2 linked regions of the Salinarimonas sp. genome follow. Each later gene encodes a partner of the first gene's protein in a complex. Links are inferred from orthologs where the notes say so. Each region holds a gene or a part of one and is shown in the gene's direction. Other genes may lie near its edges. The genes, in order: mfd and uvrA.

Region 1 (11,192 bases):
TCTGGGACAAGCGCGACGACAAGATCATCGCGCTCTCGGGCGGCATGAAGCGGCGCCTGCTCATCGCCAAGGCGCTCGCCCACGAGCCGACCATCCTGTTTCTCGACGAGCCGACCGCGGGCGTCGACGTCGAGCTGCGGCGCGACATGTGGGAGATGGTGCGCCGCCTGCGCGAGCGGGGCGTCACCATCATCCTGACGACCCACTACATCGAGGAGGCCGAGGAGATGGCCGACCGGGTGGGCGTCATCCACAAGGGCGAGATCCTGCTCGTCGAGGACAAGACGGCGCTGATGCGCAAGCTCGGCCGCCGGGAGCTGACGCTGCACCTGCGCGAGCCGCTCGCGGCGCTCCCCGCGGATCTCGCCCGGCCGTCGCTCTCCCTCGCCGAGGGCGGGCACGCGCTCGCCTACGTCTTCGATTCCCAGAGCGAGGACACGGGCATTCCCGATCTGCTGCGCCGGCTCGCGGAGAAGGGCATCGAGGTGCGCGACCTCGCCACCTCCGAAAGCTCGCTCGAGGAGATCTTCGTCTCGCTGGTGAAGGGCCGCCGCACATGAATCTCAACGGCATCCGCGCGATCTATCTCTTCGAGATGAACCGCTTCCGGCGAACCCTGATGCAGAGCGCCGTGGCGCCCGTGCTCTCGACGTCGCTCTACTTCATCGTCTTCGGCTCGGCCATCGGCTCGCGCATCGACACGGTGGAGGGCATCGCCTACGGCGCCTTCATCGTGCCCGGGCTGATCATGCTCACCGTCATCACCGAGAGCCTGACGAACTCCTCCTTCGGCATCTACCTGCCGAAGTTCCAGGGCACGATCTACGAGCTGCTCTCCGCCCCGGTCTCTGCGGTGGAGACGGTGATCGGATACGTCGGCGCGGCGGCGACGAAATCGGTGCTGGTCGGCGTCCTGATCCTCGCCACCGCGCGGATTTTCGTCGACTACACGATCGTTAACCCGCTCTGGACGGCGGCCTTCCTCGTGCTCACCTGCACGGCCTTCAGCCTGTTCGGCTTCATCATCGGCATCTGGGCGGACAGTTTCCAGCGCCTGCAGCTGATCCCGCTCATGGTGGTGACCCCGCTCGCCTTCCTCGGCGGCACGTTCTACTCGATCACGATGCTGCCCGAGCCCTGGGACACGGTCGCCTTGTTCAACCCCGTGCTCTACCTCGTCAGCGGCTTCCGCTGGAGCTTCTACGGCGTCGCCGACGTGAGCCCGGCGATCAGTCTCGCCATGACGGCTTTGTTCATGCTCGTCTGCCTCGCCATCGTCACCTGGATCTTCAGGACGGGGTGGCGGCTCAAGAGCTGAGGGCGGCTTCCGAAACGGTTTTGACCTGAACCATCGCGGCGCGTAATAACCTCGCATGACCCGGACAGACCGCCTTCGCCCCGCCTCGGCCGCGCCCGACACGCCGGAGACGGTGCGGGTCTGGCTGCGTTTCGTGCGCCTGCAGCAGCGCCTCTCGAACGGCATCGCCGCCGAATTGCGCGGGCTCGGGCTCTCGATCCCCCAGTTCGACGTGCTCTCGACGCTTACCGAGCGCGAGGGCATCACGCAGGGAGAGCTGGCGCAGCGCCTCTACGTCACCAAGGGAAACGTCTCGGGGCTGATCGACCGGCTGGTCGAGGCGGGCCTCGTCGAGCGCCGGGCGATCCCCGGGGACCGGCGCTCGCACGCGCTGCATCTCACCCGCCACGGCGCGGAGCAGGCGCAGGCCGGCATCGCGGCCCAGCGCGCCTTCGTGGCGCGCACGCTCGGCCGGCTGCCTTCGGAAGACGTCGGCGAGCTCGACCGCATCCTGCGCGCCTGGCGCGACGTCGTGCGCGAGACCGTCTGAGGGAGCGCGCGCCGCCCATGTTCGACGCGATCGCCTTCGCGGGCGGGGGGAACCGCTGCTACTGGCAGGGCGGCTTCTGGGACGCGGCCGCGCCCGCGCTCGGCCTGCGCCCGCGTCTCGTGGCCGGCGTCAGCGCCGGCGCCTGGGCCGCCTGCTATTCCATGCTCGGCTTCGGCGAGAGCGTGCACCGGATGGTGGTGGAGGGCTGCTCGCAGGGCGTGCCGAACCTCGACTGGGCGGCGGCCCGGCGGGGCGGGCCGCTCTTTCCCGTCGCCGCCATGTATCGCGAGCTCCTCACCGAGGTGCTCGACACGGACGCGCTCGCCCGCCTGAAGTCGGAGGACGCGCCGGACGTGCTGATCTCCATCGCCCGGCGCCCGCGCTGGCTGCCGATGGCGCTCGCCGCGCCGGTCGGCATCCTCGCCTACCAGCTCGAGAAGGCGCTCCTGAAGCCGATGCACCCCCGCGGGGGCCGCGCCCTCGGCTTTCGCGGCGAGTACGTCCGCCTGCGCGACCTCGACACTCCCGAGGCGCTGGTCGCGGCGCTGCTCGCCAGCGCCAGCGTGCCGCCGATCACCCCCGTCGGCGCCGTCGCCGGCGCGCCCGCCCTCGACGGCGGCCTCGTCGACAACGTGCCGGTGGACCCGCTCCTGCCCTTCGAGGCCGAGGGCCGAGCGACCCTCGTCCTCCTCACCCGCCGCTACGCCCGCCTGCCGGAGGTGGCCAACCGCACCTATCTCCAGCCCTCCGAGCCGATCGCGGTGAGCCAGTTCGACGTGACGAAGCCGCGGATGATCGCCTTCGCCTACGAGCTGGGGCGCAGGGACGGCGCCGCGTTCGCCGCGCGGATGCGAGGGGAGGGGGGCGCGCGGTGAGGGCGGTGAGGGCGCCCGCCGCCGTGTCATCCCCGGCCGGAGCCGCGAAGCGGCGCAGGGGAAGGGGACCCGGCAAAAAGCGTCGCGCCGGAGGCGCTCTGGTGCCGCCGACTAGGCGGCTGGTCGCCGCCAATGGCCGCGGCTTCGCCGCGAAGAGTCGTGCTGGGTCCCCTTCCCCTGCGCGCCTGCGGCGCTCCGGCCGGGGATGACGGCGCGTGGCGGCCCCGCCCACCCCCTTGCGTCGCGCCTGTCGCCGGCCTACCAAGAACCCCTCCCACCCGCGAGACCGGAGCCCGCCCGTGCAGACCTTCTTCGTCGAGATCAAGTGCAAGCTCGGCAAGACCTACGACGTCGCGCGCGAGCTGGCGGACCGCGAGATCGCCTCCGAGATCTACTCCACGGCGGGCGACTACGACATCCTGGCCAAGTTCCACATCGACCGCGACGTCGACATCGGCCATTTCGTCGCCGAGAAGGTGCAGACGATCCCGGAGATCGACGACACCAAGACGGTGATCACGTTCAAGGCGTTCTGAGGGGGCGGGGCCGGGCGCTCGGCATGTCATCCCGGATTGCGAAGCAAGTCCGGGACCCAGAGCCACCGGAGTTTCCCTCAGCGTGCGCGAAGCGCGCGCGTCCCGCCGCCCGCGACGCCTTCATTCCCGTCCCGGGACGCGGCGTTGCACGCCGCTCGATTATCGTTGGCGGATCTGGGTCCCGGATCGCCTTCGGCGTCCGGGATGACATCTCCCCTGTCATCCCGGATTGCGAAGCAAGTCCGGGACCCAGAGCCACCGGAGTTTCCCTCAGCGTGCGCGAAGCGCGCGCGTCCCGCCGCCCGCAACGCCTTCATTTCCGTCCTGGGACGCGGCGTTGCACGCCGCTCCACGAAGGTCCGCGGATCTGGGTCCCGGATCGCCTTCGGCGTCCGGGATGACATCTCCCCTGTCATCCCGGATTGCGAAGCAAGTCCGGGATCCAGAGCCACCGGAGTTTCCCTCAGCGTGCGCGAAGCGCGCGCGTCCCGCCGCCCGCAACGCCTTCATTTCCGTCCTGGGACGCGGCGTTGCACGCCGCTCGATTATCGTTGGCGGATCTGGGTCCCGGATCGCCTTCGGCGTCCGGGATGACATCTCCTTATTAGCTCGGCGCAGCGAGCGCGAGCGGCACCTCGTCGATCCTGTCGAGCCCGCCATGGACGGTCCGCCGCAGGACGAAGGCCAGCTCGGCGAGCCCCGCCCGCTGCGTCCCGTCCAGCGATTCGACCGCCATCTCCAAGGCCCGCAGCAGGTTCAGGCCGCGGAGGCGCAATGGCGTCGGCGCCGGCCGTCGCCCCGTCCAGCGCCGGAAACGGCGTCTGCCGGGGAGCCGACGCAGTCCGGCCCGCGGCGCTGAGGCAGCCTACTCCGCAGAGCCCCACGACCCCGCTTCCAATCCCCGCCCCACCGTCTATATACGCCCCGGAACGCCACACCCCACGCCGGAGCGCCCCTCATGACCGGAACCACCCGCACGAGCGCCGATCTCGATCCGCGGCGGCGGAAGATCCTCTTCCGCTCCTGGCATCGCGGCATCCGGGAGATGGATCTCCTGATGGGCCGCTTCGCCGACAGCGAGATCGGGACGCTCACCGACGGCGAGCTCGATCAGTTCGAGGCGCTGATCGAGGTGCCCGATCGCGATCTCTTCCGCTGGCTCACCGGCGAGGACGAGACGCCGTCGAACTACGACACGCCCTTGTTCCGGCGCCTCAAGGACTTCCACACCCACGGCGCGCCGATCCACGTCTGAGCGCCGTTCGCGCGCCGCCCCGCCGCACGCGCCCGCCCGAACCCGGGGCGGGCGCTTTCCGTTGCCGACCGTCAGCCACACCTCGATAAGCCCGATGCCCAAAGCGCCAGCCGCCCGCGCGCCCTTGTCCAACCTCCCGAAGCGCGCCCTCGATCTCGTCGGCGCGGGGGAGAGCCTGACCCTCGCCGCCGCGCCCGACGGCTACGACGCGCTCGCGCTCGCCGATCTGGCGCTCGGGCTGAAGGAGAAGGCCGAGCGCTCGGCGATCCTGGTCCACGTGGCGCGGGACGGGCAGCGGGCGCAGGCGCTGGAGCGCGCGCTTCAGTTCGTCGCCCCGGGGCTCGAGGTGCTCTCGTTTCCCGCCTGGGACTGCCAGCCCTACGACCGCGTCTCCCCCGCGGGCGCGGTCTCCGCGCAGCGCATGACGACGCTCGCGCGCCTCGCCCGCACCAAGTCGTCGCCCGAGCGCCCGCGCATCCTCTCCACCACGGTGAACGCCATCCTCCAGCGCACCGTGCCGAAGGCGCGCATCCTGGCGGACACGTTCTCGGCCCAGCCCGGCAACGTCATCGCCATGGACTCGATCGTCCAATGGCTGGAGATCAACGGCTTCCTGCGCACCGGCACGGTGCAGGAGACCGGCGAATACGCCGTGCGCGGCGGCATCATCGACCTGTGGGCGCCCGGCCTCGCGACGCCGGTGCGGCTCGACTTCTTCGGGGACAGCCTCGAATCGATCCGCGCCTTCGACCCGGAGAGCCAGCGCACCATGACGACGATGCGCGGGCTCGACTTCGTGCCGATGTCGGAGGTGCAGCTCACCACCGCCTCGATCAAGCGCTTTCGCCAGGGCTACGCCGCCACCTTCGGCGCGCCGGGGCGCGACGACCTCCTCTACGAGGCGATCTCGGAAGGCCGGCGCTATGCCGGGCTCGAGCACTGGATGCCGCTCTTCTACGAGAGCCTCGACACGCTGTTTTCCTATGTCGAGGGCGCGCCCGTCGTGCTCGACCATCAGGCCGAGGACGCGGCTTCCGAGCGGCTCGCCACGATCCGCGACTATTGCGAGGCGCGCCGCCAGCAGATGGACGAGCGCCAGCCCGGCGTCGCCCCCTACAATCCGCTGCGGCCCGACGCGCTCTACCTCGCGCCCAAGGAATGGGCCTCGCGCCTCGAGAGCGGCGCGAGCGTGCGCGTCACGCCCTTCGCCCTGCCGGAGAGCGAGGGGCGGCTCGTCGTCGATTGCGGGGCGCGGCAGGGGCGCACCTTCGTCGCCGAGCGCGAGGCCGAGGGCACGAACGTGTTCGAGGCCGCGGCGGAGCACGTCGGGGCGCTCCAGCGCGCCGGGAAGGCCGTGGTCCTCGCCGCCTGGTCCGAGGGCTCGCGCGAGCGCCTCGGCCACGTCATGGCCGATCACGGGGTCGAGCGCACCAAGCTCGTTCGCCGCCTCGCCGAGGTGGCGGATCTCGCGCAGGGCGAGGTGGCGCTCGCCGTGCTCGGCATCGAGGCCGGCTTCGAGACGGACGCGCTCGCCGTCATCGGCGAGCAGGACATCCTGGGCGATCGCCTGGTGCGCCCGCGCCGGCGCGCGAAGCGCCCGCAGGACGTGCTCTCCGAGGTCTCCTCGCTGACGACCGGCGACGTCGTGGTCCACGCCGACCACGGCATCGGCCGGTTCGTCGGCCTCAAGACCATCGAGGCCGCCGGCGCGCCGCACGATTGCCTCGAGCTGCACTACAACGGTGGCGACCGGCTGTTCCTGCCGGTGGAGAACATCGAGCTCCTCACCCGCTACGGGTCGGAGGACACCGAGGTCCAGCTCGACAAGCTCGGCGGCGGCGCGTGGCAGGCCCGCAAGGCCAAGATGAAGAAGCGCATCCGCGAGATGGCGGGGCAGCTCATCCAGATCGCGGCCGCGCGCATCCTCAAGGAGGCCCCGAAGCTCGCCCCGGCGGAAGGGCTCTACGACGAATTCGCCGCGCGCTTCCCCTTCGAGGAGACCGAGGACCAGCTCACCGCCATCGACGCGGTGCTCACCGACATGGCCTCCGGCCGGCCCATGGACCGCCTGGTGTGCGGCGACGTCGGCTTCGGCAAGACCGAGGTGGCGCTGCGCGCCGCCTTCGCCGCGGCCATGGCCGGCAAGCAGGTGGCGGTCGTGGCGCCGACCACGCTGCTGGCGCGCCAGCACTTCAAGACCTTCGCCGAGCGCTTCAAGGGCCTGCCCGTCCAGGTCGGCCACGCCTCGCGCTTCGTCACCGCCGCCGAGCTCAAGCGCGTCAAGGAGGGGCTCGCCGACGGCACGATGGACATCGTGGTCGGCACCCACGCGCTCCTCGGCAAGACCGTCAAGTTCAGGGATCTCGGCCTCGTCGTCGTCGACGAGGAGCAGCATTTCGGCGTCACCCACAAGGAGCGCCTCAAGGAGCTGCGCGCCGAGGTGCACATGCTCACCCTCTCCGCGACGCCGATCCCGCGCACGCTCCAGCTCGCGCTCACCGGCGTGCGCGAGCTCTCGATCATCGCGACGCCCCCGGTCGACCGCCTCGCGGTGCGCACCTTCGTCACGCCCTTCGACCCGCTGCTGGTGCGCGAGGCGCTGCTGCGCGAGCGCTATCGCGGCGGCCAGGCCTTCTACGTGGTGCCGCGCATCGAGGACATCGCCGAGGTGAAGGACTTCCTCGACCGGGAGATGCCCGAGGCGAAGGTCGCGGTGGCCCACGGCCAGATGCCGGCGACCCAGCTCGAGGACGTGATGACCGCCTTCTACGAGGGCAAGTACGACATCCTGCTCTCGACCACGATCGTCGAATCCGGCCTCGACATCCCCACCGCCAACACGCTGATCGTCCACCGTGCCGACATGTTCGGCCTCGCCCAGCTCTACCAGCTGCGCGGGCGCGTCGGCCGCTCGAAGACCCGCGCCTACGCGCTCTTCACCGTGCCGGCGAACCGCACGCTCACGGTGCAGGCGGAGCGGCGGCTCAAGGTGCAGCAGTCGCTCGAGACGCTCGGCGCCGGCTTCCAGCTCGCCTCCCACGATCTCGACATCCGCGGCGCCGGCAACCTGCTCGGCGACGAGCAGTCGGGCCACATCAAGGAGGTCGGCTACGAGCTCTACCAGCAGATGCTGGAGGACGCCGTCGCCCAGCTCAAGGAGGGCGCCGACGAGCCCGTCGAGGACCAGTGGTCGCCCAACATCGCGCTCGGCGCGCCGGTGATGATCCCGGAGAGCTACGTCGCTGACCTGCAGGTGCGCCTCAACCTCTACCGCCGCCTCGCCTCGCTCGACACCGAGGAGGACATCGAGGCGTTCGGCGCCGAGCTCCGCGACCGCTTCGGCGAGCGCCCGCCGGAGGTGGACCAGCTGCTCAAGGTGATGGGCATCAAGCTTCTGTGCCGGCGCGCCAACATCGAGAAGGTCGACGCCGGCGCCAAGGGCATCGTCGTCGCCTTCCGCGACAATTCCTTCGCCAACCCGCAAGGCCTCGTCGCCTACGTCGCCGACCAGGGTCCCGCGGCCAAGGTCCGCCCGGACATGAAGATCGTCTTCACGCGCGACGTCGCGGAGGTCGACAAACGGCTGAAGGTGACGCGCGTGATCCTGCGCAACCTCGTGAAGATCGCGGAGGGGAGGGCGGCGGCCTAGTCGGGCATCGCCCCGCGCCCCCCGACCCTCAGCGCGGCACGAAATAGGTGCGCGCCCCTCCCTCGGCGCGGGCGCGGGCCGAGCCCGTGGCCACCAGCGTGTCGAGCACGGCGGCGATGCGGCGGCGGCGGGCGGCGTTGGCCCGGCCGTCGAAGGTGACGGCGATGGCGTCGGCCTGGACCGGCGTCGGCGCGCGGGCCAGTACGTCGCGCACGAGGCGGACCTGGTCGAGCCCGTCCGCCGGCCAGGCGGGCCGCGCGGCGAGGGGGACCGGGACCACCTCCATCTCCGGCAGGATCGCCTGCTCGGGCTGCGGCGCGCGGGCGCCGAGGCGGGGGACCTGGAAATCGGGCCGCAGCCAGCGCACGCGCCCCCGCGCCTCCTCCGCCGCCCGCTCGCGGTTGAGCGCGACGAGCCGGGCGAGGAGCGCCTCCTCCGCCTCGGCCTGCTCCGCCGCGACGGTGGGCGCCGGCGTCGTCGCCCCGGGGCGGCCGACGAGGGCGTCCGCGAGGTCCCCCCAGCCATAGGCGGCGAAGGCGGTGCGGTCGATCTCGTCGTGGAGCTCCTTCAGGATCGAGACGAGCCCCGCCGCGTGGACCCGCCGCTCGGCCTCGTCGAGGGGCCTCGCGTCCGTCCCCGCCTCGATCCCGCGCAGCCGCTCCAGCGCGTTGTAGAGCCCCGTCAGGGTCAGCGCGGGATGCGCCGCGAGCCGCTCCTTGCGAAACGCGTCGAGCCGTTCGCCCAGCGTGCGCAGCCGCTCGCGGATGGCGGCGTCGGGGTGGTGCGGGGGCGCGTCGAGGCAGGCGGGGAAGGGGAAGGGGTCGAAGCACTGCGTCTTGACGTAGACGGAGTCGTTGCCGACGCCGAGCCATCCGCCTTTCGCCATCGCCCAGCGCGTGTGGACACGCGAGGAGAGGACGGCGAGGTGGGCGGCGCTGTCGAGGCCGAGCGCGACGAGCTTGTTGTCCGGACGGATCGCCGCGTCGAGGAACTGGAACGCGCGATGTTTCGAAGTCTCTACGGTAGCGATGTAGCGGTCCAGACCTTCGATTGAAGGGCGCAGATCGGCCCTTGGCTCCCCGAAGATCCACCAATTGTCGCGGTACGTCGCGCGATTGTTCTGATCCCGCTCCGGCTTCACCGTCTCCGCGACGTGCTGATACACCGCCGGAAACCGCTCCAGCACCTCCTCGGCGGCGAGCGGGTAGAGATCGATCACCATCACCCCGCGGGGGCGGGCGGTGAGGTCGCGGCCGTTGCGATAGGGCAGGATGTGCCGTTCCAGCCCCGGCACGGTCCCGAGCCCGAGCGCCTCCGCCTTCTCGGGCGTGACGATGAAGCCCGCGCCGTGCAGCTTCACGCCCGGGCTCGACAGCGCCTCGTTCGCGAGCAGAGCCGTCGCCGCGCCGAGATCGGGCCCCACCGAGAGGTTTCCCGTGATCACCCCCTCCCGCCGCGCCAGCTCCACCTGCGGCGTGTCCGTATCGAGCCCCTCCTCGTGGACCACTGTCGCCAGCACGCCCGGCGTCTCGCCGCGGGCGCAGACCGTCATGGCGATGCGCACGGCGGCCGTGTCGGCGGACTTGTACCAGGGGTGGTCCGGCACGGCGAAGACGAGGGAGAGCGGCGCCTTGGCGGCGCGGTGGCGCTCGATCACTCGGCGCGAGAAGGTCTGCGTGATCGAGTTCGTGGTGATGAAGCCGAAGCGCAGCAACGGGCGCGCGGCGGCCCCGGCCGTGCGCTTGCCCCCGCCCTTCGCCTTCGCGCCCTTGCCCGCCGCGCCCCCGCCGCCCGCCGCGGCGAGGAGGCGCGTCGCCGCCTCGTCCCAGAAATGCATCACGAAATCGGCCCCGCCGGGCACGTCCGGGCGCACCGCCCAGCACGCTTCCGCATAGCCGTCGCCCAGCGCCGCGCGCATGTCCTTGCCGCCGATGAAGGGCGGGTTGCCGACGATGAAGTCCGCCTGCGGCCACTCCGCCCGGCGCGGATTGACGTAGCGATACACCTCCGTGCGCGCGGACGGGTTCGGGACCTCCGCGCCGGTGACCGGGTGGCGCATGAAGGTCACCCCGTCCCAGCGGCTCGCCGGGCGCCCGTCGGCCTCGCGCACCAGCTCCTTCGCATCGTAGGCGAGGATCGCGTCGCGGTTGAGGATCGTGCCGTAGGCGTGCAGCACCGGCGTGCCGACGGCCGCCGCGCCGCCGGTGCGCAGCTGCCATTTCAGGTAGCCGATCCAGAGCACCAGCTCGGCGATCGGCACCGCGCGCGGGTTGATCTCGAGGCCGAGGAACTGGCGCGGGCTCACCGTCTCGCCCTCCAGCGCGAGCCGCGCCTGATCCTGGCCGAGCGCCTCGAGCGCGTCCAGCACCTCGCCCTCGAGCCGCTTCATCAGCTCGAGCGCCACGTAGAGGAAGTTGCCCGTGCCGCAGGCCGGGTCGAGCACCCGCACGGTGCACAGCTGGTGGTGGAAGCCCCGGATCGTCGCGAGCGCGCCCTCGGCGTGCCCCGCCGCGGCGAGCTCGTCGGCGCGGCCCTTGGCGACGTCCCATTCCGCCCGCAGCGGCTCGATGATCGTGGGAATGACCAGCCGCTCGACATAGGCGCGCGGCGTGTAGTGCGCGCCGAGCGAGGCGCGCTCGCGCGGATCGAGGGCGCGCTCCAGCAGCGTGCCGAAGATCGCGGGCTCGACGTCCCGCCAGTCCCGCTCGGCGGCGTCGAGGAGCTCGGCGATCGCGGCGCGCTCGAGGGGCAGCGCCCGGCGGGTCTTGAACAGAGTGCCGTTGAAATGCCGCAGCGTCTTCATCAGCCGCGGCTCGTAGAGGCCCGCGTCCATCGCCGCCCACAGGCTCTCCACCGCCGGCACGAAGGCGGAGGGATTGTCCTTCAGGTCGGCGAGGAGGTCGCGGAACCGGTCCAGCAGGCCGACGTCCTCGGCGAACATGGTGAAGAGGCAGCGCATCAGGAATTCCGCCAGCTCCTGCGCGTCGTGGCGCGCCTCCAGCCGCTTGGCGATGCGCGCCAGCCGCTCGG
Region 2 (10,713 bases), 980 kb from region 1 along the record:
CCATGGTCATGTTGTCGACGCGCTTCACCGGATCGTCCACCAGCATGATGGTGGAATCGAGACGCAGCGCCTTGTCGACCGGGTCGGTCGCGCCGGCTTGCGCGAAATGCGCCTCGACGAAGGCGCGCGCCTCGTCCTTGTCCACCCGCCAGCCCGGGGCGAGATGCTCGTTCAGCCGGGCGTGCGAGCGGTCGAAGAAGGCCTCGGCGTAGTCGCCGACGGGGTCGTTGGAGCCCGCCACCTTCGGGTACCAATGGTAGCCGGCGAAGACCTCGTCCGCCCCCTGGCCGGACTGCACGACCTTGACGTGCTTCGCCACCTCGCGCGACAGCAGATAGAAACCGACATTGTCGTAGGAGACCATCGGCTCGGACATGGCCCGGATCGTCGCCGGGAGCGCGTCCAGCATGTCGGTGGAGGGGATGAAGATCTTGGTGTGGTCGGTGTCGTAGTGCTTCGCGATGAGGTCGGAATAGACGAACTCGTCGCCCTTCTCGCCGTTCGCCTCCTCGAAGCCGATGGAATAGGTGCGCAGGCCCGACTGGCCGGCCTCGGCGAGGAGGCCGACGATCAGGCTCGAATCGACGCCGCCGGAGAGGAGCACGCCCACCGGCACGTCCGCCACCATGCGGCGGGCGACCGCCTTGCGCAGCTCGTCGAGCGTGAGGTCGCGCCACTCCTCGAAGGAGCGCTCCTCGTCCTCGGCCGTGCGGGTGAAGTCGAGCGCCCAGAAGCGCCGCTCGGTGGAGGCGCCGTCGGCCTCGATGACGCGGATCGTCGCCGGCGGGAGCTTGCGCACGCCCTTGATCATGGTCCACGGCGCCGGGACGACGGCGTGGAAGGACATGTAGAATTGCAGCGCCACCGGATCGACCGAGCGGTCCACGCTCTCGTCGGCGGCGAGGATCGCCGGCAGCGAGGAGGCGAAGACGAGGCCGTTCGCCGTCTTGGCGAGATAGAGCGGCTTGATGCCGAAGCGGTCGCGCGCGAGCACCACGCGGCCGCTCTCGCGCTCGTGGATCGCGAAGGCGAACATGCCGTTGAAGCGCTGGACGCAGTCCGGGCCCCAGGCGTGGTAGGCCTTGAGGATCACCTCGGTGTCGCCGGTGGAGAAGAAGCGATAGCCCTTCCCCTCGAGCTCGCGACGCAGCTCCGGATAGTTGTAGATGCAGCCGTTGAAGGCGATGGTGAGGCCGAGCTCGGAATCGACCATCGGCTGCTCGGCCTTGTTCGACAGGTCGATGATCTTCAGCCGGCGATGGCCGAAGGCCACGCGGCCGCGGGCGACCACCCCCTCCGAATCGGGCCCGCGGGGCGCCATCGCATCCGTCATCCGGGTGATGGCGTCGGCCGAAGCCGGGCTGCCGTCGAAGCTGAGCGCGCCGCAAATTCCGCACATGTCGTGGTTTCGCTTTCTCTTGGCCCCCGCCGGCAGCGGGCGCGGTATCTCTCCGGGTTCGTTTGAGATCGAATGTTTACAGCTCGAACGTTTTGATGTCAAATGATCTCCGGAGGTTTTCGCATGACGAACGACGAACGGCTGCGCTTCGTTCCCGCCGGCGCGGCGGCGCCCCCAGCCCCGCTCGCGGGGCTCGCCGAGGCGGATCCCACGGCCGCCGACATCGAGGCGCTGATGAAGGCGATCCGCGTGATCGCGCAGGCCATCGACACGCGCTCCAAGGCGGTCTCGCGGGTCTCGGGACTGACCATCCCGCAAATCGTGGTGATGCAGGCCGTGCGCGCCCGCGGCGAGGTGACGACGAGCCTGCTCTCGCGCCATTGCGATCTCTCGGCCGGCACCGTGGTCTCGATCCTCGACAAGCTCGAGGAGCGCGGTTTCGTCGAGCGCTATCGCAATGCCGCCGATCGGCGGATCGTGCACACGCGCCTCACGCCGGCCGGCGCGGCGGCGCTGGTCGAGGCCCCTCCCCTGCTGCCGCCCGCGGCCCTGGGCGACCTCGCACGCCTGCCGGCGGCCGAGCGCCGGGCGCTGGTCGCGGCCTTCCAGGCGGTCGCCGGCATGCTGAGGGGCGAGGCGGCGGAGCCGGCGGCGTAAGGAAGGGCCGCGCGCGTTCCCGCCCGCGGCCCTCGCGTCTCGGGTGTCCCCCCGAACGATCACATGCCGGGCATCAGCACGCCGTCGATGACGTGGACGACGCCGTTCGAGGCGTCGATGTCGGCCTGGGCGACGGTCACCGTGTTGCCCTGCTGGTCGGTGAGCGTGACCTCGCCGCCCTCGACGCTGGCGGTGAGGGTCTCGCCGCCGGCGGTCTCGATCTCGGCCTGGCCGCCGCCGGCCTCGATCTGGCTCGTGAGGTCGCTCGCCATCACCTCGCCGGCGACGACGTGGTACATCAGCACGCCGCGCAGCTGCTCCTGGTCGGCGAGGAGATTGTCGAGCGCGCCCTCGGGCAGCGCCTCGAAGGCGGCGTTGGTCGGCGCGAAGACCGTGTAGGGCCCTTCGCCGGAGAGCGTGTCGACCAGCTCGGCCTCCTGCACGGCGGTGACGAGGGTCGAGAGGTCGTCGTTGCCCGACGCCAGCTCGACGATCGACTGCTCCTGGGCGAGGGCCGGGGCCGCGGCGAGGGACACGGCGAAGGCCGCGGCGGCGCCGCGGGCGAGAATCGTGTGCATGAAGCTCTCCTTGGTGAATTGGGCTTTTCCTCATGCCCCCCGGCGCGCTCTACAACGCGCGAGTTCGGCTTCGGGTCCGCGTGAACGGCCGGAGAAAATCGGGCGCAGGTCCTGGCCGAAGGCGGATGCGCCGACTTGCGATCGTATCGGTTTTGTTCTAGCCAGGAGGCGGCCCGCCCGAGGGTGCGGCGTCGCGTGCGCGATTCGCAGGGCCGCCGAGCGGCCGGGGCGATGGCGGGCGCGCGTCGGCGCACTATATCGACGCGGTCCGCGGGCGTGCTCTGCGTCCCGAGCCCGCCCCCGTCCGTCTTCCTTTCGACGAGCCTCATCCGCATGTCCGATCTCGACGATCTGTTCGACCGCGCCCGCGCCGGCGATCCCACCGCCCGCGTGATCTCCGTCCGCGGGGCGCGCGAGCACAATCTCAAGAACGTCGACCTGATGATCCCGCGCGACAAGCTCGTCGTGCTCACGGGGCTGTCGGGCTCGGGCAAGTCCTCGCTCGCCTTCGACACGATCTACGCCGAGGGCCAGCGGCGCTACGTCGAGAGCCTCTCGGCCTATGCGCGCCAGTTCCTCGAGATGATGCAGAAGCCGGACGTCGACCAGATCGACGGGCTCTCCCCGGCCATCTCCATCGAGCAGAAGACCACCTCGAAGAACCCGCGCTCGACGGTGGGCACGGTCACCGAGATCTACGACTACATGCGCCTGCTCTGGGCGCGCGTCGGCGTGCCCTACTCGCCCGCCACGGGGCTGCCGATCGAGAGCCAGACCGTCTCGCAGATGGTCGACCGGGTGCTGGCGCTGCCGGAGAAGACGCGGCTCTACCTGCTCGCGCCGGTGATCCGCGGGCGCAAGGGCGAGTACCGCAAGGAGCTCGCCGAGTGGCAGAAGAAGGGCTTCCAGCGCGTGAAGATCGACGGGGCCTATTACGAGATCCCCGACGCGCCGGCCCTCGACAAGAAGTTCAAGCACGACATCGACGTGGTGGTGGACCGGCTCGTGGTGCGCGAGGACATCGGCGCGCGGCTCTCCGAGAGCCTCGAGACCGCGCTCGAGCTCGCCGACGGAATCGCCGTGATCGAATGGGCCGACGAGAAGGACGAGAGCGGCGCGCCCAAGCGCATGACCTTCTCGCAGAAATTCGCCTGCCCGGTCTCCGGCTTCACCATCCCCGAGATCGAGCCGCGGCTGTTCTCGTTCAACAACCCCTTCGGCGCCTGCCCGACCTGCGACGGCATCGGCCACGAGATGCGCATCGACCCGGACCTGATCGTGCCGGACGAGAGCGCCACCCTGAAGCGCGGGGCGATCGCGCCCTGGGCGAAGTCGACCTCGCCCTATTACGGCCAGACGCTGGACGCGCTGGCCAAGCACTACGGCTTCAAGACCAGCGTCGCCTGGCGCGACCTGCCGTCGAGGGCGCGGGAGGTGATCCTCTACGGTTCGGGCGGCGAGGCCGTGCGCATGGCCTACGACGACGGCTTGCGCGCCTACGAGGTGAAGAAGCCCTTCGAGGGCGTGATCCCCAACCTCGAGCGGCGCTACAAGGAGACCGAGAGCGACTGGGCGCGCGAGGAGATCTCGCGTTACATGTCCGAGACGCCCTGCGCCGCCTGCGGCGGCAAGCGGCTCAAGCCCGAGGCGCTCGCGGTGAAGATCGCCGCCTGCGACATCGGCGACGTGAAGCGGCTCTCGGTGAAGGAGGCGCACGGCTGGTTCGAGGCGCTGCCGGCGCGGCTCAACGAGAAGCAGACGGAGATCGCCGGGCGGATCCTCAAGGAGATCCGCGAGCGGCTGACCTTCCTCAACGACGTGGGGCTCGAGTACCTGACCCTCTCGCGCGCCTCGGGCACGCTGTCCGGCGGCGAGAGCCAGCGCATCCGCCTCGCCTCGCAGATCGGCTCCGGCCTCACAGGCGTGCTCTACGTGCTCGACGAGCCCTCCATCGGCCTGCACCAGCGCGACAACGAGCGGCTGCTCGGCACGCTCAAGCGGCTGCGCGACCTCGGCAACACGGTGATCGTGGTCGAGCACGACGAGGACGCCATCCTGCAGGCGGACTACGTCGTCGACGTCGGGCCGGGCGCCGGCATCCACGGCGGCCAGATCATCGCCAAGGGCACGCCCGCGCAGGTGATGGCGAGCCCCGCCTCGCTCACCGGCAAGTACCTCACCGGCGAGATGGCGGTGAAGACGCCGAAGATGCGCCGCAAGGGCCAGAAGAGCCGGGCGCTGAAGGTCGTCGGCGCACGGGGCAACAACCTCAAGAACGTCGACGTCGAGATTCCGCTCGGTACCTTCACCTGCGTCACCGGCGTCTCCGGCGGCGGCAAGTCGACGCTCGTCGTCGACACGCTCTACAAGTCCGTGGCGCGCAAGCTCAACGGCGCCATGGAGCATCCCGCCCCGCACGACCGGCTGGAGGGGCTCGAGCATCTCGACAAGGTCATCGACATCGACCAGTCGCCCATCGGCCGCACCCCGCGCTCGAACCCCGCGACCTATACGGGCGCCTTCACGCCCATCCGCGAGTGGTTCGCGCAATTGCCGGACGCCAAGGCCCGCGGCTACCTTCCCGGCCGCTTCTCCTTCAACGTCCGCGGCGGGCGCTGCGAGGCCTGCCAGGGCGACGGCGTCATCAAGATCGAGATGCACTTCCTGCCGGACGTCTACGTCACCTGCGACGTCTGCAAGGGCAAGCGCTACGATCGCGAGACGCTGGAGGTGAAGTATCGCGGCAAGTCCATCGCCGACGTGCTCGACATGACGGTCGAGGAGGCGCGCGACCTGTTCAAGGCGGTGCCCTCGATCCGCGAGAAGATGGAGACGCTCGCGCGCGTCGGGCTCGGCTACGTCAAGGTCGGCCAGCAGGCGACCACGCTGTCCGGCGGCGAGGCGCAGCGGGTGAAGCTCTCCAAGGAGCTCTCCAAGCGCGCCACCGGCCGCACGCTCTACATCCTCGACGAGCCGACCACGGGCCTGCATTTCCACGACGTGGCGAAGCTGCTCGAGGTGCTGCACGAGCTCGCCGACCAGGGCAACACCGTCGTCGTCATCGAGCACAATCTCGAGGTCATCAAGACCGCCGACTGGGTGATCGACCTCGGCCCCGAGGGCGGCGACGGTGGCGGCACCATCGTCGCCGAGGGCACGCCGGAAGAGATCGCCGCCGCGAAGGCCAGCCATACGGGCCGGTTCCTGGCGGAGGTGCTGGCGCGCCGGCCGATGAAGACGGTCGGCGTGACCGAGGACGCGGCCGGGACGGCGGGCAAGACGCCGACGAAGACGCCGACGAAGGCGGTGGGGAAGAAGGCAGGAGCCGGGGAGAAGAAACCCGCCGCGGAGAAGAAGCCGGCGCGCAAGCGCGCGACGCGTCAGGCGGCGGAATGACACGCCGCCCGGCCCCTCCCCGCAGGGGAGGGAGGAGGCCGAAGGCCGACGGGTGGGGAGGGCCGGGCGCGCGCCCTCCCCTCCGGGCTGCCGATGCGGCCCACCCCTCTGCGGGGCGATGCCGGCGCCCGACATATGTTCCCATTCCAGGAATCTTCCCGCCAAGCTCCGAACTCCTTCGAAGCTCAGGCGTTGTCTCCCCAACACGGAAGGAGGCACGACCATGCTGGACCAGGCGCGGTTCTCTTTGGGCGACAAGGTGCGGCTCGTCGCGGACGAGCGGCAGATGATCCGCATCCACCCCAACCAGATGGCCCTCACCTACGAGGTGATCCGCATCGTCCCCGGCGAGCGCGACGGCGAGGCGATCTACCACATCAAGAGCGAGCGCGAGCCCCACATGCGCGCCGTCGACGAGAGCCGCCTCGCGGAGGCGTGAGGCGGGCCGCCGAGGCGGCCGGAACGGACGGGGACCTCCGCACCGGGGGTCCCTTTTTCATGGGCGCCTTCGCGCGCCGGCATCCGCGCGCCGATGCGCTGGCCGGCTTGCATTTCCCGAACACGAAGGAGCCCGCCGCCGTGTCGACAGGCGCGCAAGCGCGCGTATGATCCCTCTCGAGGAAACACGAGGGAGCAACGCCGCCATGCCCGCAGACCGCCGCATCACGCCCAGCCAGCTGCGCTCGCGGCTGTGGTTCGACAATCCCGAGAACCCCGGCATGACGGCGCTCTATCTCGAGCGCTACCTGAACTACGGCCTCACCGGCGAGGAGCTGCGCTCGGGCAAGCCGATCATCGGCATCGCGCAGACCGGCTCGGATCTCGCGCCCTGCAACCGTCACCACCTCGAGCTCGCCAAGCGCGTGCGCGACGGCATCACGGCGGCGGGCGGGCTGGCGCTCGAGTTCCCCTGCCACCCGATCCAGGAGACCGGCAAGCGCCCCACCGCCGCGCTCGACCGCAACCTCGCCTACCTCTCCCTCGTCGAGGTGCTCTACGGCTACCCGCTCGACGGCGTGGTGCTGCTCACCGGCTGCGACAAGACCACGCCCGCCTGCCTGATGGCGGCGGCGACCGTCGACATCCCGGCGATCGCGCTCAACGTCGGCCCGATGCTCAACGGCTGGATGGACGGGGCGCGCACGGGCTCGGGCACCGTCATCTGGGCCGCGCGCGAGCGGCACGCGGCGGGGGAGATCGACTTCCAGCAATTCATGGACATCGTCGGCTCCTCCGCGCCCTCGAACGGCCATTGCAACACGATGGGCACGGCCTCGACCATGAACGCGCTCGCCGAGGCGCTCGGCATGTCGCTGCCCGGCCAGGCGGCGATCCCGGCGCCCTATCGCGAGCGCGGGCAGATCAGCTACGAGACGGGCAAGCGCATCGTCGAGATGGTGTGGGAAGACCTGAAGCCCTCCGACATCCTCACCCGCGAGGCCTTCGAGAACGCGATCGTCGCCTGCTCCGCCATCGGCGGCTCGACCAACGCGCCGATCCATGTCAACGCCATCGCCAAGCACGTGGGCGTGCCGCTCGATTGCGACGACTGGGAGAGGGTCGGCTTCGAGATCCCGCTCCTCGTCGACATGCAGCCGGCCGGGCGCTTCCTCGGCGAGGAATATTTCCGGGCCGGCGGCCTGCCCGCCGTCCTGGCCGAGCTGATCGACGTCGGCAAGATCCACGAGGGCGCGATCACCGCCAACGGCCATACGATCGGCGAGAATTGCCGCGGCAAGCATTCCTGGGACCGCGAGACGATCCGCCCCTACGAGCGGCCGATGCGCGAGAAGGCGGGCTTCCTCCATCTCAAGGGCACGCTGTTCGAGAGCGCCATCATGAAGACGAGCGTGATCTCGAAGGAATTCGCGCAGCGCTATCTCGAGAGCCCCGACGACCCGCTTGCCTTCGAGGGCCGCGCCGTCGTGTTCGACGGGCCGGAGGACTACCACGCCCGCATCGACGACCCGGCGCTCGGCATCGACGAGGACGCGATCCTGATCATGCGCGGGGCGGGGCCGATCGGCTATCCCGGCGCGGCGGAGGTGGTGAACATGCAGCCGCCGGGCGAGCTGATCCGCCGCGGCGTGCGGGCGCTCCCCTGCATCGGCGACGGGCGCCAGTCCGGCACCTCGGCCTCGCCCTCGATCCTCAACGCCTCCCCCGAGGCGGCGGCGGGCGGCGGGCTCGCCCTGCTGCAGACGGGCGATCGCATCCGCATCGACCTCAACGAGCGCTCGGCCGACATCCTGCTCCCGCCCGAGGAGCTGGAGCGCCGCCGCGCCGATCTCGCGGCGAAGGGCGGCTTCCCCCACCCGGCGAGCCAGACGCCCTGGCAGGAGATCCAGCGCGCCATGGTCGACCAGCTGTCGGACGGCATGACGCTGAAGCCCGCGGTGAAGTACCAGCGCATCGCCTCGACGTTCGGGGTGCCGCGGGACAATCATTGAGGGGTGGGCGGGGCCGGCGCGGAGCCGCGAAAATATCCACGCCGGCCATCTTGGAAACGCCCCATTTCCCCCTTATCTGAACAGCATCGAGTTTTCGGCCGGACGACTTGGCCAGGAGCGCTTCACGGCGCGGCTGACGACCCCTCTACCAAGACATCGATATCCCATGGGCGGGCGCCAGTCGCGCACGCCCGAGCCTACCAGCATGCCTTGAAAGGAATCGTCATGCAGACCGGCACCGTGAAGTGGTTCAACACGACCAAGGGCTACGGCTTCATTCAGCCCGACGAGGGCGGAAACGACGTGTTCGTCCACATCTCCGCCGTCGAGCGCGCGGGCCTGCGCGGCCTCAACGAGGGCCAGAAGGTCTCCTACGAGATCGTCGCCGACCGCCGCACCGGCAAGTCCTCGGCGGACAAGCTCGCCGTCGCGTAATCCGCGCCGCGAGAGCCAACGAGACGCGAGAGCGCCGGCCGAAAGGCCGGCGCTTTTCGTTTCGGGCCGCGCTCACGGCCCCCATAGCGCGGGCCGCATCCACGGCCCGGGCGGGGTGAGCCGGCCGGGCGGCGGCGCCGGCCCGTCGCCGAGCGACGCCCCCTGCCAGGCCGCGCGCCACGCCTCGGGAAGATCGTAGGGCGGCGCGATCGCGGTCTCGGGCGTAAATCCGAAGCGGCCGTAATAGCCGGGATCGCCGAGCACCAGCACGCGCCGCACGCCCGCCTCCTCGAGGCGGCGGAAGCCTTCCCGAACCAGCGCCGAGCCGATCCCGCCGCGCTGGGCCTCCGGCGCCGCGCAGAGCGGCGCGAGCAGCGCCAGCGGCGCCGCGCGCCCGTCCACCCCGCAGCGGCTGAAGGCGACGTGCCCCAGGATCGGCGCCCGCGTTCCCTCCGGTTGCCCGCCCCCTCGCTCGTCGGCGGTCGCGACGAGCGAGAGCACCACGTCGCCGAGCCCCGACAGGGCCTTCACGATCGGAAAAAGGTCCTCCTCCGGGAACGCGGCCGCATAGAGCCGCGCGAGCGCCGGCTCGTCGGCGGGGCTCGCGGCGCGGATGGAGGCGGGACTGGCGGGCATGCGACGGCTTCCTCGGGACGTGGGTCGACCGAGAGCATGTCTCGGCTCGCGCCGAGCGTCCAGGGGCCGCGGCCGCCGGAGGCGGCCCTCCCCTCACGGCATGCGCCGCTTCGTGGCGATCATGTCGAGCGCCTGCGCGCCCGAGACGGGCTCGCCCACGGGCCAGGCGTCCCAGCGCGCTTCGTAGGCGAGCGCCTCGCCGAGCAGGCGCTTGTACTCGCGCCGCGAGACCTCGCTCGCGCCGAACTGCGCGAGGTGCTCCGTCACGAATTGCGTGTCGAGCAGCATGTAGCCGCCGCGCTTGAGGCGGGCCACGAGGTGGACGAGCGCCACCTTCGAGGCGTCGCGGGCGCGGTGGAACATGCTCTCGCCGAAGAAGGCGGCGCCGAGGCTCACCCCGTAGAGCCCGCCGACGAGCGCGTTCCCGTCCCAGACCTCCACCGTGTGGCAATAGCCGAGGTCGAACAGGTCGCCGTAGATGCGCCGGATGCGGGAATTGATCCAGGTCTTCTCCCGGTCCGGCCCCGGCGCGGCGCAGCCGTCGATGACGCCCTCGAAATCGGTGTCGACCCGCACCTCGAACACGTCCGCCCGCACCGTGCGGACGAGGCGCTTGTTCACGTGGAAGCCGTCGAGCGGGATGATCCCGCGCTCGCGCGGCTCCACCCAGTAGATGCCGGGATCCTCCGCGCTCTCCGCCATGGGAAAGATGCCCGCGGCGTAGGCGCGCAGGACGATCTCCGGCGTGATCTGGACGATGCCGCTGTGCATCAGGGTCCCGTGGGCGCGCCGGGGGTCACGGGCTTTCGTCCAGCCCCCCGGTCTTGAGAAAGTGCTCCAGCCAATGGATGTCGTACAGGCCGTTCTGGATATCTTGGTTCCGAACGAGCGTCCTGAAAAGGGGGAGCGTCGTGTCGACGCCGTCGACGACGAACTCGTCGAGGGCGCGGCGAAGGCGCATCAGGCACTCGTTGCGCGTGCGGCCGTGCACGATCAGCTTGCCGACGAGCGAATCGTAGTGCGGCGGGATGCGATAGCCCTGGTAGGCGGCGGAATCGACGCGCACGCCGAGCCCGCCCGGCGGGTGGAAATAGGTGATGGTGCCGGGCGAGGGCCGGAAGGTCGCGGGATGCTCGGCGTTGATGCGGCACTCCACCGCGTG

Evidence for each region.
Region 2: the proteins of mfd (region 1) and uvrA are in contact, whole or in part, in a crystal structure (PDB 4DFC), measured with the Escherichia coli proteins. The link is inferred for Salinarimonas sp. from one-to-one orthologs.

The regions. Positions count from the first base shown.
Region 1 is NZ_CP157794.1:2,537,354-2,548,545, reverse strand. The notes cover bases 4,226-8,362. They hold mfd (transcription-repair coupling factor), read left to right. Parts: upstream 4,226-4,607; coding sequence 4,608-8,162; downstream 8,163-8,362. Other genes in these bases: ABL310_RS11760 (type IIL restriction-modification enzyme MmeI), read right to left, coding at 8,191-8,362; ABL310_RS11770 (succinate dehydrogenase assembly factor 2), read left to right, coding at 4,226-4,513. Also shown: ABL310_RS11800 (ABC transporter ATP-binding protein), read left to right, coding at 1-560; ABL310_RS11795 (ABC transporter permease), read left to right, coding at 557-1,318; ABL310_RS11790 (MarR family transcriptional regulator), read left to right, coding at 1,374-1,847; ABL310_RS11785 (patatin-like phospholipase family protein), read left to right, coding at 1,865-2,722; ABL310_RS11780 (Lrp/AsnC ligand binding domain-containing protein), read left to right, coding at 3,022-3,258; ABL310_RS11775 (hypothetical protein), read right to left, coding at 3,863-3,994; more of ABL310_RS11770, read left to right, coding at 4,217-4,225; more of ABL310_RS11760, read right to left, coding at 8,363-11,192. UniProt on the Escherichia coli protein: Couples transcription and DNA repair by recognizing RNA polymerase (RNAP) stalled at DNA lesions. Mediates ATP-dependent release of RNAP and its truncated transcript from the DNA, and recruitment of nucleotide excision repair machinery to the damaged site.
Region 2 is NZ_CP157794.1:3,521,598-3,532,310, forward strand. What follows is about bases 2,573-6,230. They hold uvrA (excinuclease ABC subunit UvrA), read left to right. Parts: upstream 2,573-2,967; coding sequence 2,968-6,030; downstream 6,031-6,230. Other genes in these bases: ABL310_RS16235 (fasciclin domain-containing protein), read right to left, coding at 2,573-2,634. Outside these bases: ABL310_RS16225 (N-acetylglutaminylglutamine amidotransferase), read right to left, coding at 1-1,399; ABL310_RS16230 (MarR family transcriptional regulator), read left to right, coding at 1,523-2,056; more of ABL310_RS16235, read right to left, coding at 2,116-2,572; ABL310_RS16245 (hypothetical protein), read left to right, coding at 6,254-6,469; ABL310_RS16250 (IlvD/Edd family dehydratase), read left to right, coding at 6,675-8,480; ABL310_RS16255 (cold-shock protein), read left to right, coding at 8,706-8,915; ABL310_RS16260 (GNAT family N-acetyltransferase), read right to left, coding at 8,988-9,551; aat (leucyl/phenylalanyl-tRNA--protein transferase), read right to left, coding at 9,645-10,322; accC (acetyl-CoA carboxylase biotin carboxylase subunit), read right to left, coding at 10,348-10,713. UniProt on the Escherichia coli protein: The UvrABC repair system catalyzes the recognition and processing of DNA lesions. UvrA is an ATPase and a DNA-binding protein. A damage recognition complex composed of 2 UvrA and 2 UvrB subunits scans DNA for abnormalities.